DNA from 4 places in the Rahnella sp. NRRL B-41462 genome. Region 4 is predicted to be linked to each of the others. Evidence: predicted binding sites of a transcription regulator. Region 4 holds the regulator's gene; each other region holds the start of a gene.
What was found. Region 4 encodes PhoB, which activates phosphate uptake and scavenging genes when phosphate is short. Its sites were predicted from a motif close to CTGTCATAAAACTGNCNNAT; they were not measured.
Positions count from the first base shown of each region.

Region 1 (3,578 bases), on a different contig from region 4:
ATCCACTTCAGTTTGGTGCCGGAGAAGTAAGGGTCGATAACCAGGCCGGTGTTATGGCGAATGTATTCTTCCAGACCGTCTTTTTTCAGTTTTTCGCAGATGTCAGCAGTTCGGCGACATTGCCAGACAATCGCGTTATAGATTGGCTTGCCAGTTTCTTTTTCCCACACGATGGTGGTTTCGCGCTGGTTGGTGATACCGATACCGGCAATCTGATCGGAGTTAATGTCGGCTTTCGCCAGCACTTCCACCAGCACCGAGCTTTGCGAAGACCAGATTTCCATCGGGTCGTGCTCAACCCAGCCTGACTTAGGGTAGATCTGGGTGAATTCGCGTTGTGACACGCTGACGATATTGGCATCGTGATCCAGCACTACCGCGCGTGAACTGGTTGTACCCTGGTCGAGTGCAACAATGTATTTTTTTTCGTGAGTCGTATCTGCTGACATAATATTCATCCTGCGAATGAGTAAGCTGTGGAACAGTTTAGCCGATCAGGCCTTACGCTGTTTGGATGGCTGAGGTGCTTTTTCTTCTGCCGGCTCATTAATCTGATTTGGCAAATGGCGGCCGATCAGCGCTTTATACGCGATGGCACCCAGAGAAGCACCGAGCAGCGGGCCAAAAATCGGCACCAGGAAATAAGGAATATCGCGCGCGCCGGTGAAGGCAACTTTGCCCCAGCCTGCGAAGTAGGCGAAGACTTTCGGACCAAAGTCACGTGCCGGGTTCAGGGCGAATCCGGTCAGTGGCCCCATGGAGGCACCGATAACCGCGATCAGGATACCGATCAGCAATGGCGCCAGCGGACCACGTGGAATGCCGTTGCCGTCATCGGTCAGTCCGAGGATCAGCGCCATCAGAATGGCCGTAATCACCGTTTCTACCAGAAACGCCTGCAATACGCTGATGTGCGGGTTTGGATAGGTAGAGAAAATACCGGCCAGATCCAGACTTTCGACGCTGCCGCGCACCATGTTGTGGCTTTGCTCAAAATCGAAGAACAGGTTGTAGTAAAGGCCGTAGACCAGTGCGGCGGCGCAGAAAGCTCCCGCGACCTGCGCAATGATGTAAGGCAGAACTTTGCGTCCTTCAAAGTTTGCAAACAAACAAAGTGCGACGGTCACCGCCGGATTCAGGTGTGCGCCGGAGATGGCGGCAGTCAGGTAGATGGCCATTGCCACACCCAGACCCCAGATAATACTGATTTCCCACTGACCAAAGGTTGCCCCGGCAAGTTTCATTGCTGCGACACAGCCCGCACCAAAGAAAATGATAAGCCCGGTACCCAGAAACTCAGCGATGCACTGACCTTTTAATGTGGAACTCATGGTTTGGCTCATAGTTTGATCCTGCTAAGGATGATGTTAATGGTTAGTTATAATTTTTCTGTTATGTCGTTTGTGAACGTAATCGGATTTTGGCGTTCATCATTAAATGAGAACGTAATGTGAATTTATCGTTAACGAGCATAAACGAGAAATAGCGAAATCAAATTTTGTGTGTCGTGTCATAAAAATGAGCGATTTCGCGTATTGCTGGAACTTGATGCAGCGCAAAAAGTCCATGATTTAACATTTTCAGCCGCCATTTGTGACAAACGAACATCAACGTGCCTTCCCGCGCAGCGGCTAAGGTTATTCGGCATTAAACGGTATTTCTGGTGTGTGACGCTGCTTTTTAAGCATTTCCTGATACCCGGCGCTGTTAAATTGCAACAGACTGCGTGGATAAAGGGGTTGCGGGTAGACAGAACAAAGCTGGCTACATACAATCACCCGTTAAGACACACGCTGGTTTTGCGCAATTCTCTGATGAATTCGTTATAAAAATCGACGGAGTGCAGGAATTTTTGAGCCGTGTCCGGACGATGCGGCAGAACATAAGATGTGCGCCTTGCGAACATAAGGGGACCGAAAAATGTCATTTGAAGTATTTGAGAAATTAGAAGCTAAAGTTCAGCAAGCGATTGATACCATTACTCTGTTGCAGATGGAAATCGAAGAACTGAAAGAGCAGAACAACACCCTGTCTCAGGAAGTTCAGCAAGCCAGCGGCAACCATGAGTCTCTGGTGCGTGAAAATGCGCAGCTGAAAGAAGAACAACACGTATGGCAGGATCGTCTGCGTGCATTGTTGGGAAAAATGGAAGAAGTTTAATTACTTCATATTCCAAATAAAAAAGGACGCCTTGGCGTCCTTTTTTGTTGTGCTCAGAAGGAAATCACTCAATATCGAGCGGGTCTTCGGACAGCACGATACCGGTATTATCGGCATAAAGATGGTCGCCGGAGAAGAAGGTGACGCCGCCGAAATTGACACGAATGTCGCTTTCGCCAATCCCTTCACTGCCTGCGCCAGCCGGGATAGCCGCCATCGCCTGGATACCCAGATCCAGCTCTTCGAGATCATCAACCTGACGGACTGCACCGTAAATCACGATGCCTTCCCATTCGTTTTGCAATGCAAGGCGTGCCAGTCCGGCATCCAGCAGTGCGCGACGAACAGAACCGCCACCATCGATCACTAATACACGGCCACGGCCATTTTCTTCCAGCAGGTCATAAAGCAAGCCATTATCTTCGAAGCATTTCACGGTGGTGATTTGCCCGCCAAATGAAGTACGGCCGCCAAAGTTGGAGAACAAGGGTTCAACGACATTCACTTCTTCATGGTAGATGTCGCAAAGTTCGGAAGTATCGTATTTCATAGGATTTCATCTGGTTGCTGCATGAGTGTTCAGTATATCCCTTTCCGGCGGATGTTGGCAAAATCATCAATTGTTAAATGTGAAAAGTGACCTGATAAACGCACATCAGGCCAACTTTACTCAATTGAGCAACAGACCCACTGCAAACAAGACGTTAGTCAGCAACGCGGTTTTTACCATATGTTCCAGCAACGGGCGGACTTCAGTGGATGTTGTCGATTTCATCACCCGCATCAGATGTTTTGCCAGCATTGGGAGCGCCAGAATAAACAGCCAGCCGGTCCAGTGAGGCAGGTGCAGGGCGGAGAAAATCACCAGACACAGCACGGCGGCGGTCAGAATGATGGCGTGATAGCGTCGTGCGTTAACCGGCCCGAGGCGAACCGCCAGGGTATTCTTGCCGTTGGCGCTGTCGGTTTCGATATCGCGCAAATTATTGATATTGAGTACCGCGGTGGACAGCAAACCTGTCGCTGTCGCCGGAAGCATTACGATCCAGTCGAAATAGCCTGCCTGTAAATAAAACGTCCCTGCGACACTGATCCAGCCGAAGAAGATCAGCACGGAAATATCGCCAAGCCCCATGTAGCCATAAGGCCGCGTACCGACGGTATAGGTAATGGCGGCGCCAATCGACAGCAAGCCGAGGATCAGAAACCCGACCACGTCACTAGGCTTATGACAGGCCACGGCAATAAGCGCAGTACCGCAGATAAGGGTCAGCGCGATGGTCAGGATAATCGCGCGCTTCATCTGCCCGGCGGTAATCAGGCCCTTTTGCATGCCGCGTAAGGGCCCGACGCGTTCCGGCGTGTCACTGCCTTTCTCGGCATCGCCATAGTCATTCGCCAGATTTGACAAAATTTGC
Region 1 covers NZ_JYDF01000074.1:32,347-35,924, reverse strand. The annotation lists gene glpK (glycerol kinase GlpK) at 1-449, opposite strand, end outside; gene UC14_RS17625 (MIP/aquaporin family protein) at 495-1,343, opposite strand; gene zapB (septal ring assembly protein ZapB) at 1,921-2,160, shown strand; gene rraA (ribonuclease E activity regulator RraA) at 2,225-2,710, opposite strand; gene UC14_RS17610 (1,4-dihydroxy-2-naphthoate polyprenyltransferase) at 2,831-3,578, opposite strand, start outside.
Region 1: the regulator PhoB is predicted to act here: its motif matches at 1,508-1,527, upstream of UC14_RS17625 (MIP/aquaporin family protein).

Region 2 (3,578 bases), on a different contig from region 4:
CGAAGCCGGTGCCCATCAGGCGGGCGATGTCGGCGAGAACATGAACTCCATGGGTAATGCCATCCGTCAGGTGACTGATTTGGTCAACGAGATTGCCGCAGCGGCAACAGAACAGAGTCAGGGAATTTCTCAGGTGCATCAGGCGGTCAATCAGATGGATGACGTGACCCAGCAGAACGCCGCGCTGGTTGAAGAAGCCTCTTCAGCCTCGCGCTCGTTGCAGGATCAGGCGGATGGCCTGGCGAGACTGGTCGGCGAATTCCACCTCAGCAACGCCACGGCTCAGCATCAGTCCCTGGCAAAACCGGCGCAGGCACTTGCCGCCCTTCCACGCAAGGAAAAGCCGGGGGCACTCTCAGCCAATGAGGCCGACTGGCAAAGCTTCTGATCAGGCTTTTACCGTCGTCTTATTACCGGGAGAACGTCATTATGGAAAATCTTCAGGAGCATACCGGCCATCTGGAAAAACACAGGGCGCTGGTAGAGAGCTTCGAACAGATGGCGGCGCTGGTGAATCAGCTTGCTACGGGAGAATACCGGTCGCTGGATTTGTACATTAATAACTGCCGCCATTTTCGCGATCGCAGTCTGGAAGTTCAGGCGGTGCTGGCAGATAAGCGTTTTGAAACATATCTGATGCGCAATGATATTACGCTGTATTACAGCATTCACAGCGTAAATATGGCCTTCGGCATGATGACCAACATGCTGGAAAATTTGAAAGGTTTTTTGTCCTGAGAATGTGTTACCGGGGATACGGTAACGCGGCACGGGGTATTTTTTAATCTTTCCCCTGAAGGATCACTTGCTCCTTCAGGGGGATTTTTAATTCACCGCGCAAACAGCACGTCCTGATGGCGGGTACGGGATGAAGAGTGTTAACTGCCACGAACAGCCACCAGATCCTGCGCACATGCCCACGCCGAGCTCCATGCCCACTGGAAATTGTATCCGCCCAGCCAGCCGGTCACATCCACCACTTCGCCGATGAAATACAGGCCGGGGACTTTCGCTGCCGCCATCGTTTTTGAAGATAATTCTTTGGTATCGATGCCGCCGAGTGTGACTTCCGCCGTGCGGTAACCTTCGGTGCCGTTCGGCTGTACCTGCCAGTTTTGCAGTTGCTCAACCAGTTCGGCCTGCTGAGGCACGTTCAGCTGTTTCAGTGTCACGTCCGGCAACTGCCCCAGCGTTTGCAGGCATTCGACCAGACGCTTCGGCAGTTGCATCGCCAGCGTGTTTTTCAGACTCTGATTTGGGTGTTCCTGACGCTGTGCATTCAGAAACGCCGCCAGATCGACATCAGGAAGTAAGTTAACGCTCACAAACTCGCCAGGCTGCCAGTAACTGGAAAGCTGTAAAACGGCCGGGCCGGACATGCCACGATGGGTAAAAAGAATGCTTTCACGGAAGACAGTGCCGTCTTCAGCAGTAAGCACCGCCGGGACTGACACCCCGGAAAGCGTCTGCAAGTGATCGAGCAGCGGCTTGTGCAGGGTAAATGGCACCAGACCGGCGCGGGTCGGCAGTACTTTCAGGCCAAACTGTTCCGCCAGACGGTAACCGAAGGGTGTCGCGCCCAGCCCTGGCATGGAAAGCCCGCCGCTGGCAATAACAAGTGAGTGAGTGCTTACAGTTGAACCATTCACTTTGATAACAAAGCCATTTTCGGTTTTCTGCACGTCGGAAATCTCGCTGCGCAAGCGCACATCGACATTGCCCTGCTCGCATTCTTTATCGAGCATGGTGACGATTTGCTGCGCCGAGTCGTCGCAGAATAGCTGCCCGAGCGTTTTCTCGTGCCAGGCGATGCCGTAACGGTTGACCATATCGATGAAATCCCACTGGGTGTAACGCGCCAGCGCGGATTTACAGAAATGCGGGTTTTCGGAAAGATAGGCAGCGGGTTCGGCATAAAGGTTGGTGAAATTGCAGCGTCCGCCGCCTGACATCAGAATTTTTCGCCCGGTTTTTTTGCCGTTATCCAGCAGCAGAACACGGCAGCCACCCTGTCCGGCCTGTGCTGCGCAGAACATGCCTGCCGCACCTGCACCAATGACTACCACATCAACCTGTTCCACTTTTGGCCTCTCTTTTCCGGAAATTCAACTACGTTTTAGATAAGGTTTGCCCTGTTAACCGGGGCTTTGAGTCGCGGATTGTAAGGGACGGAGGGCTGTTAAACCAGCCAGACAGACTGCTTGCCGGACGTCGTAAGTAAATGTTTCTGCGTTCAAAGGAGGAATAACATATTGATAGATAAATACTTAATTGAAATAAAGCCAAACATTGAACTGTTTTTAGTCAAAAAAATGTCATATTTTCCTTTTCCCGTCCCCCTGTTCTCGCAGATAATGCGCGGCGTTCATGACCACTAACTGGCGTAACAATTATGCTGCATCTATTTGCCGGATTGGATATTCATACCGGTTCGTTATTGATTCTCGCGTTACTGTTTGTTCTGTTCTATGAAGCCATTAACGGTTTTCATGATACGGCCAACGCAGTGGCAACCGTCATCTATACCCGGGCAATGCGTTCGCAATTAGCGGTCGTGATGGCAGGGGTATTTAACTTCTTTGGCGTCCTGCTCGGTGGTTTGAGTGTGGCCTATGCCATCGTTCATTTACTGCCAACCGATTTGCTGCTCAATGTGGGTTCTGCTCATGGCCTTGCCATGGTGTTCTCTATGTTACTGGCCGCGATCATCTGGAACCTCGGTACCTGGTATTTCGGCCTGCCGGCGTCCAGCTCCCACACCCTTATCGGCGCCATCATTGGCGTAGGGCTGACCAATGCATTAATGACTCACACTTCCGTGGTCGATGCGTTAAACATCCCTAAAATGATTGGTATTTTTGCTTCGCTGATTATCTCTCCGCTGGTCGGGATGATTATCGCCGGTACCATGATTTTCCTGCTGCGCCGTTACTGGAGTGGCAATAAGAAACATGCCCGTATCCACCTGACACCGGCGGAACGTGAGAAGAAAGACGGCAAGAAAAAACCGCCATTCTGGACACGTACAGGTCTGATTCTGTCAGCTATCGGCGTGAGTTTCTCTCACGGCGCTAACGATGGTCAGAAGGGTATCGGTCTGATCATGCTGGTGCTGATTGGCGTGGCGCCAGCCGGTTTTGTGGTGAATATGAACGCGACCGGTTACGACATTACCCGTACCCGCGACGCCGTGACACACCTCGGCCAGTATTATCAGCAACATGTTGATGCCGTGCCGCACGTGGTTGCACAGACGCCAATAGTGCCGGCACCGGACGTCAATATCGCACCGACCGATGAGCCTAAAGTGTTCCACTGCGACAGCAGCCACGCACTTGACGCTATCGGCCGCGCGCAAACCCTGCTGACCAATCTTCAGTCTTACAGCGACCTGGCACCGGAAGAACGCAGCCATATGCGTCGCCTGCTGATGTGTGTTTCTGATACTGCGGATAAAGTGGCCAAGCTGCCGGAAACCTCTCCTGCAGACAAACGCTTCCTCGGCGAGCTTAAAACAGACATTCTGCAAACCGTTGAATACGCGCCTATCTGGATCATTATCGCTGTGGCACTGGCAC
Region 2 covers NZ_JYDF01000021.1:7,064-10,641, reverse strand. The annotation lists gene UC14_RS06345 (methyl-accepting chemotaxis protein) at 1-388, shown strand, start outside; gene UC14_RS06340 (hypothetical protein) at 430-738, shown strand; gene UC14_RS06335 (NAD(P)/FAD-dependent oxidoreductase) at 879-2,081, opposite strand; gene pitA (inorganic phosphate transporter PitA) at 2,393-3,578, shown strand, end outside.
Region 2: the regulator PhoB is predicted to act here: its motif matches at 2,302-2,321, upstream of pitA (inorganic phosphate transporter PitA).

Region 3 (3,578 bases), on a different contig from region 4:
GTAACCCGAAGTAGAATCCGGGTCAGCGAAACCGAATGATTTGCCTTTCAGGTCAGATAATTTCTGGTACGGGCTGTCGGCTTTCACGACAACCACGGAGTGATAACCCCGGGATTTATCCGTATCGTCAATGACAATGCCGACCAGATCCACCGCTTTCGGATTATTAATATAAACCGAAGCAAAAGATGACGGGGACATGCTTAATACCATATCCACTTTCTTACCTAATAACCCCTGAATAACACCTGAATAATCGGATGAATTACGCAGTTTGGTATCCACATTTAATTCTTTATCGAAGAAATCTTTTACACACTGATTATCGCCGATTTGCTGGGTGGCATTCTGGCCACCCAGAATACCTAAGTTTAATTCTTTAGGAGCATCTTCTGCCATGCTGTGCATTGCAGTAAAAGAACCTGCTACGAAGACTGCCAGACGTAATAACTTCTTCATGTAATGATGACCTTGTGTAGATTGAGAGAAAGTAGAAATAAGCACTGCAAAATAAATAACGTTATTGTTTAACTGTTTATCGCTTCGTGTTCTTCACCGTATAACTGATGCAAAATGCCTTCAGTTAACTGGTCCGGATGGCCGTCGAAAATAATCTGCCCTTTCGCGATGCCGATAACGCGGGTGCAATAATCTTTCACCAACTCGACAGAGTGCAGGTTGACCATCACGGCGATATTCTCTTCGCTGACTTTTTTCAGCGCATTCATGATGCGCAGGGTATTTTTCGGATCCAGTGACGCCACCGGTTCATCGGCCAGCAGAATTTTCGGGTTCTGCATCAGCGCGCGACAAATCGCCACACGCTGCATCTGGCCGCCGGAAAGGTTTTCGGCACGCTGCAATGCATGCGGCAGCATGTGCAACCATTCAAGCAAAGAGATGGCGCGGGCGCGGTCTTCGTCATCGAACTGGTTAAAGAATGATTTGAACGTTGAGGTGTGGCTGAGACGCCCCAGTAACACATTTGTCAGGACATCCAGACGAGGCACCAGGCAGAAATCCTGAAAAATCATTCCACAGCCTGAACGCCAGCGACGCAATGCTTTGCCGGTAAGCCCGGCCAGCTCCTGCTGTTCACCATTTTCGTAATGACATACCACACTGCCATCCGTGAGCGGGATCGTACCGTTGAGCACATGCAGCAGGGTGGATTTACCCGCGCCAGAACGGCCAATTACCGCCACGAACTCACCGGCGTGGAGATCAAAATTGATGTCATTCAGGACACGCTGACCCGATTTATAGGATTTCACCAGGCCTTTGACGTCCAGAACTTTGTTCAGATGCTGTGGCCCGGTCTGAGGATATTCAGCCTGTGCCAGCTTAAGTTGAGCTTGCGCCATGATGCTGTCTCTCGGTTGCTTTCGTTATCTGGCGTTCATTAAGCGCGAGTTTTATGACACATCAATGACGATTTAATGGACAGCGCATGACAAAAATGCAACAGATTAAGTGAAATTACCTAACCCATATCCCGAATGACGTTTAACTTAACAAGTATCATTTAAGTCTATGATTAGATGGCATCCCATCAAAAAAGGAAGATGAAATGGATAATCAGTCACTCATCGCCACGCTGAAAGAGATTGCCGGCAGCCGCCACGTTTTAACCGGCGACAGCAACACCGAACGCTACCGCAAAGGGTTTCGCTCCGGTGGCGGCAAAGCGCTGGCGGTCGTATTTCCACAAACGCTGCTGCAACAGTGGCAACTGCTCAAAACCTGCATCGCCGCCGACAAGATTGTCATTATGCAGGCCGCCAATACCGGGCTGACCGAAGGTTCGACGCCCAGCGGCGACGACTATGACCGCGACATTGTTATTTTCAGCACCCTGAAACTGGACACGATCCAGTTACTCGACGGCGGTCATCAGGTGATCGGTTTTCCCGGCAGCACCCTGTATAAGCTGGAAAAAATCCTCAAGCCCTACAACCGCGAACCGCATTCAGTGATTGGCTCGTCCTGCATCGGCGCATCGGTGGTCGGCGGGATCTGTAATAATTCTGGCGGATCGCTGGTGAAACGCGGCCCGGCGTATACCGAAATGGCGCTCTATGCACAAATCGATGCACAAGGCGAATTGCGGCTGATTAACCATCTGGGCATTAATCTTGGTGAAACGCCGGAAGAAATCCTGACACGTCTGGAAAAAGGCGATTATCTGGAAACCGATATCCAGCATGATCAGCGTCTGGCGTCGGATCACGATTATGCCTCACGTGTCCGCGAAGTGGATGCTGATACGCCGTCGCGTTTCAACGCGGATGAGCGACGTTTATTTGAAGCTTCAGGTTGTGCGGGCAAGCTGGCGGTTTTCGCCGTGCGGCTCGATACGTTTCCGGCAGAAACGCAGCAGCAGGTTTTCTACATCGGCACCAATGACACGGCGGTGCTGACAGAATTACGCCGCCAGATCCTGCGTGACTTCGCTAACCTTCCGGTGGCAGGGGAATACATGCACCGGGATATTTTCGATATCACCGAAGTCTATGGCAAAGACACTTTCCTGATGATCGACAAACTTGGCACCGACAAAATGCCGGACATGTTTACTGCCAAAGGAAAGTTCGATGCACACGCCAGTAAGGTCCCTTTCCTGCCCAAACATTTCAGCGACCGCGTGATGCAGTGTCTGAGCAAAGCCCTGCCGAATCATCTGCCACCGCGTATGAAGCAGTATCGTGACCGGTTTGAACATCACTTACTGCTGAAAATGTCCGGCCCCGGTATTGACGAAGCCCGAACCTTTTTGACACGTTTCTTTAGTGAGGGTCAGGGTGATTTCTTTATCTGTTCCGCCGACGAAGGCAAGAAAGCCTTCCTGCATCGCTTTGCCGCCGCCGGTGCCGCCGTGCGGTATCACGCGGTACATGAAAACGAAGTGGAAGATATTCTGGCGCTGGATATCGCACTGCGCCGCAATGACCGCGACTGGTTCGAGACATTGCCGGAAGATATCGACAATCAACTGGTGGCAAAACTGTATTACGGCCATTTCATGTGCCACGTTTTCCATCAGGATTACATCGTCAAAAAAGGCGCAAACAGCAAGGCGCTGAAACACAGGATGTTAGAACTGCTCGACGCCAAAGGCGCGGAATATCCCGCCGAACATAACGTCGGCCATTTGTATCTGGCAAAACCACATTTGAAAGAATTCTACCGGCAGGCAGACCCGACCAACACCTTCAATCCGGGTATCGGGAAAACCAGTAAGATGAAGAACTGGCAGGAATAATGTCCTTCAAAAGAGGAATGGCGTAGTCGGCGCAGGCAGTTTGTTCCCAGACAGCGCGGAGGACCCGGAGCGTACATAAAGTACGTGAGGAGTCCGAGCACTGCCCGGGGGCAAAATGGCAAGTAAGATAGCCATTAAGTTAAAATAACTGTGTTCCGTAACCCCACATAATTACCGTCAGAGCCAGAAGCAGCTCTAATACCAGAACGCCCATTGCCAGTGTTGAACTGGAGAACAGGAACCCTTCGCGACGGTCGATATTGAGGAAGTTAGGAATGCCGAGATACAACAGGTATCCGCTGTAACACAGGCCGAT
Region 3 covers NZ_JYDF01000104.1:554-4,131, forward strand. The annotation lists gene phnD (phosphonate ABC transporter substrate-binding protein) at 1-459, opposite strand, end outside; gene phnC (phosphonate ABC transporter ATP-binding protein) at 528-1,364, opposite strand; gene dld (D-lactate dehydrogenase) at 1,571-3,262, shown strand; gene UC14_RS22005 (Yip1 family protein) at 3,402-3,578, opposite strand, start outside.
Region 3: the regulator PhoB is predicted to act here: its motif matches at 1,405-1,424, upstream of phnC (phosphonate ABC transporter ATP-binding protein).

Region 4 (3,578 bases):
CGGTAGAAACGTTCGGTCAGGCGCGGCAGGTGCTGCGGCGCAATGCCCGGTCCGTTGTCGCTGATCTGGAACTGTGCGCCATGCGGCGTTTGTTGCCAGCTGACTTCAATCCGTGTCCCCGCTGGCGTGTGGTTAACCGCGTTATACACCAGGTTCGACACCGCGCTGCGCAGTTGATCTTCATTACCAAAGACCTTCAGCTTGTCGTTTACGCGAAACACCACTTCATGCCTGCCGTTGCTTAACGTTTGCACTTCACGTTCGAGCATGCCGAGCATCACCGGAATATCCACTTTTTCGTGCAAATCAATATTCGCTGAGGCTTCGATTTTCGACAGCGTCAGCAGCTGTTTCACCAGCCCGTCCATCCGCCGCGTCTGTTCCTGCATGGTATCCAGCGCTTTAGTGCGGAAAGGCTCTTCCAGCTTGGCGTCTTCCATCATTTCCAGATACCCCTGCAATACCGTCAATGGGGTTCTCAGTTCATGACTGACGTTAGCGAAGAAGTTACGCCGTGCGCCTTCAAGCTGACGCATCTGGGTCACGTCGCGTGCCACCATCAGCAGTTGTCCTTCGGAATAAGGCATGACGCGAAATTCGACATAATGCTCATTATTGAGTTGTAAATTCAGCGCCCGGCTGAAATCGCGGGTCTGGATCCACAGCCGGAATTCCGGATAACGCAGCAGGTTGAAGATATGTTGCCCGTTATCTTCCGGCCAGCGGAAACCGAGCAAATCCTGCGCCAGTCCGTTACACCAGAAAATATTGCCATCTTCAGTGGTCAGCACCACGGCATCCGGCAGCGATTCGGCACCGCTGCGAAAACGTTTGATGAGCTGACCTAATTCCCGACGGCGACGCCGGTTGCGTATCTGCATCTGGTTCAGCCCGTAAAACAGCGGCTCCCAGCTCCAGCGCCCATTCGGTGGCGTAATGCTGCGGTCGAGCCACAGCCAGTGAGAGAGTTTAAGCTGGTTGTAATAATTCCAGCCCAGTGCCGCCATCAGCGACACCAGGAGGAGCCAGCCGAAATGGCCGACGAAGATACCGAGAATTAACGCTGGCAGGCAAAAGAGAAACAATTCACCCGCCAGTCGTTTCCATGACAAACGTTCTAGCACACAGATTCTCCGCTGTGAGGGCTCAATAACGCGTTGAAAAACGGTATCCGGTACCACGAACAGTCTGGATCATTCTGTCATGTCCACTGGTTTCCAGCGCCTTACGTAAACGACGAATATGCACGTCAACCGTGCGATCTTCCACATAAACGTTAGTGCCCCAGACGTTATTGAGCAACTGTTCGCGGCTGTATACACGTTCGGAATGGGTCATAAAGAAGTGTAATAACTTAAATTCGGTCGGCCCCATATCGAGCGCCTGCTCGTTGGCCATTACCCGGTGAGACGACGGATCCAGGCTTAAACCCTGCATGTCGATCACTTCTTCCACCGCCATTGGCGAGATGCGACGCATCACGGCTTTAATGCGGGCAACCAGTTCTTTCGGAGAAAACGGTTTAGTGATGTAATCATCGGCACCCACTTCAAGGCCGCGCACCCGATCTTCTTCTTCACCGCGTGCGGTCAGCATCATCACCGGAATTTCGCGGGTCAGTGCCTCACGTTTAAGATGCTTAATAAACTGAATACCGGAACCGCCAGGTAACATCCAGTCAAGCAGGATCAGTTCAGGGTAAGGTTCAACAAGCTGCCCAATCGCTGAATCAAAATCCTCAGCTTCTACGGCCTGATAGCCATTTTGTTCCAGTACAAAACACACCATTTCACGGATTGGAGCTTCGTCTTCAACCACCAATATACGTCTAGCCATCGTAGGTCCTGCCAATAGGTTAGCGATCTTTTATTTGATTGCGGGCGCCATTATGCGTCAGTTTTGTGACAGATTTATGAATGAAAAGAATGGTTCATTACAGTCAACTATGACAGATAATTTCCGGCCATCTTGCTGAAATTGGTCTGATTTATCGGGGACAGCTTCCCCTGCCGACGTTTATACTTTACCCCATTGTCGTCATCCAGGGTTCATACGGGAGTCTCATGCGCCTGATCCACACCTCAGACTGGCACCTCGGCCAGTACTTTTTCACTAAAAGCCGTGCAGCCGAACATCAGGCATTTTTGCGCTGGCTGACCGGTCAGGTGCAACAACATCAGGTCGACGCCGTGATTGTCGCGGGCGATATTTTCGACACGGGATCCCCACCCAGTTATGCCCGCGAATTGTATAACCGCTTCGTGGTGGAATTACAGCAAACCGGCTGCCAGCTGGTGGTGCTGGCTGGTAACCACGATTCTGTCGCCACGCTCAATGAATCGCGCGAGCTCCTTTCCTGCCTGAATACGCGGGTGATTGCCACCGTCGGTGAAAACCTTTCTGAACAGATTTTAGTGCTCAGTCAGCGTGACGGGAAACCCGGCGCGATACTGTGCGCTATCCCGTTTTTACGCCCGCGTGATCTGCTCGCCAGCCAGGCGGGACAGTCCGGCAGCGACAAGCAACTGGCATTGCAGGAAGCCATCGCCGCGCATTATGACGCGCTCTGGCAGGCTGCGCAGGCCAGACGTGACGAACTGGGCATGCCGCTGCCTATTATTGCGACCGGCCATCTGACGACTGTCGGCGTCAGTACCTCTGATTCCGTGCGCGACATCTATATAGGTACGCTCGATGCGTTTCCGGCGCAGGCCTTTCCGCCGGTCGATTATGTGGCACTGGGTCATATTCACCGTGCACAATGCGTCGCCAAAACCGAACATATCCGTTACAGCGGTTCGCCGATTGCCCTGAGTTTTGACGAACTGAGCAAAGCTAAAAGTGTGTACTTACTTGATTTTGATGGTGCGACGCTCAACGCCATCGACACACTGGAAATCCCGGTTTTCCAGCCGATGCAGGTAATCAAAGGCTCGCTGGTGGAGATTGAACACCAACTGGCACAGTTCGAAGGCGGTGATCCGGCCAAACCGGTGTGGCTCGATATTGAAGTCTCCACCCAGGATTATCTCAGCGACATCCAGCGACGCATTCAGGCGCTGACGGAAGATCTCCCGGTAGAAGTCGTGCTGTTACGCCGCAGCAAAGAACAGCGAATCAACAGTATTGAGCAGCAGGAAAAAGAAACCCTCAGCGAACTGAGCGTCAGCGACGTGTTTGAACGACGGCTGGCGCTGGAACCGGACCCTGACGAGCCGCGTCAGGCACGGATGCGCACGTTGTTTGCGCAGGTGGTTGAACAGGTTACCAACGGTCAGAACGCGGAGGACAGCGCACAATGAAAATTCTCAGCCTGCGTTTAAAAAACCTGAACTCGCTGGAAGGCGAATGGAAAATTGATTTCACCGCCGAGCCGTTTGCCAGCAACGGATTATTCGCCATCACCGGCCCGACCGGTGCGGGGAAAACCACCCTGCTCGATGCCATTTGTCTGGCGCTTTATCATCAGACGCCACGGCTGAACATTACACCAAGCCAGAATGAACTGATGACCCGCCACACCGCAGAATCGCTGGCCGAAGTGGAGTTTGAAGTCAAAGGTGTGGGTTACCGCGCTT
Region 4 covers NZ_JYDF01000076.1:28,578-32,155, forward strand. The annotation lists gene phoR (phosphate regulon sensor histidine kinase PhoR) at 1-1,124, opposite strand, end outside; gene phoB (phosphate response regulator transcription factor PhoB) at 1,147-1,836, opposite strand; gene sbcD (exonuclease subunit SbcD) at 2,064-3,302, shown strand; partial or broken gene UC14_RS18040 (AAA family ATPase) at 3,299-3,578, shown strand, end outside.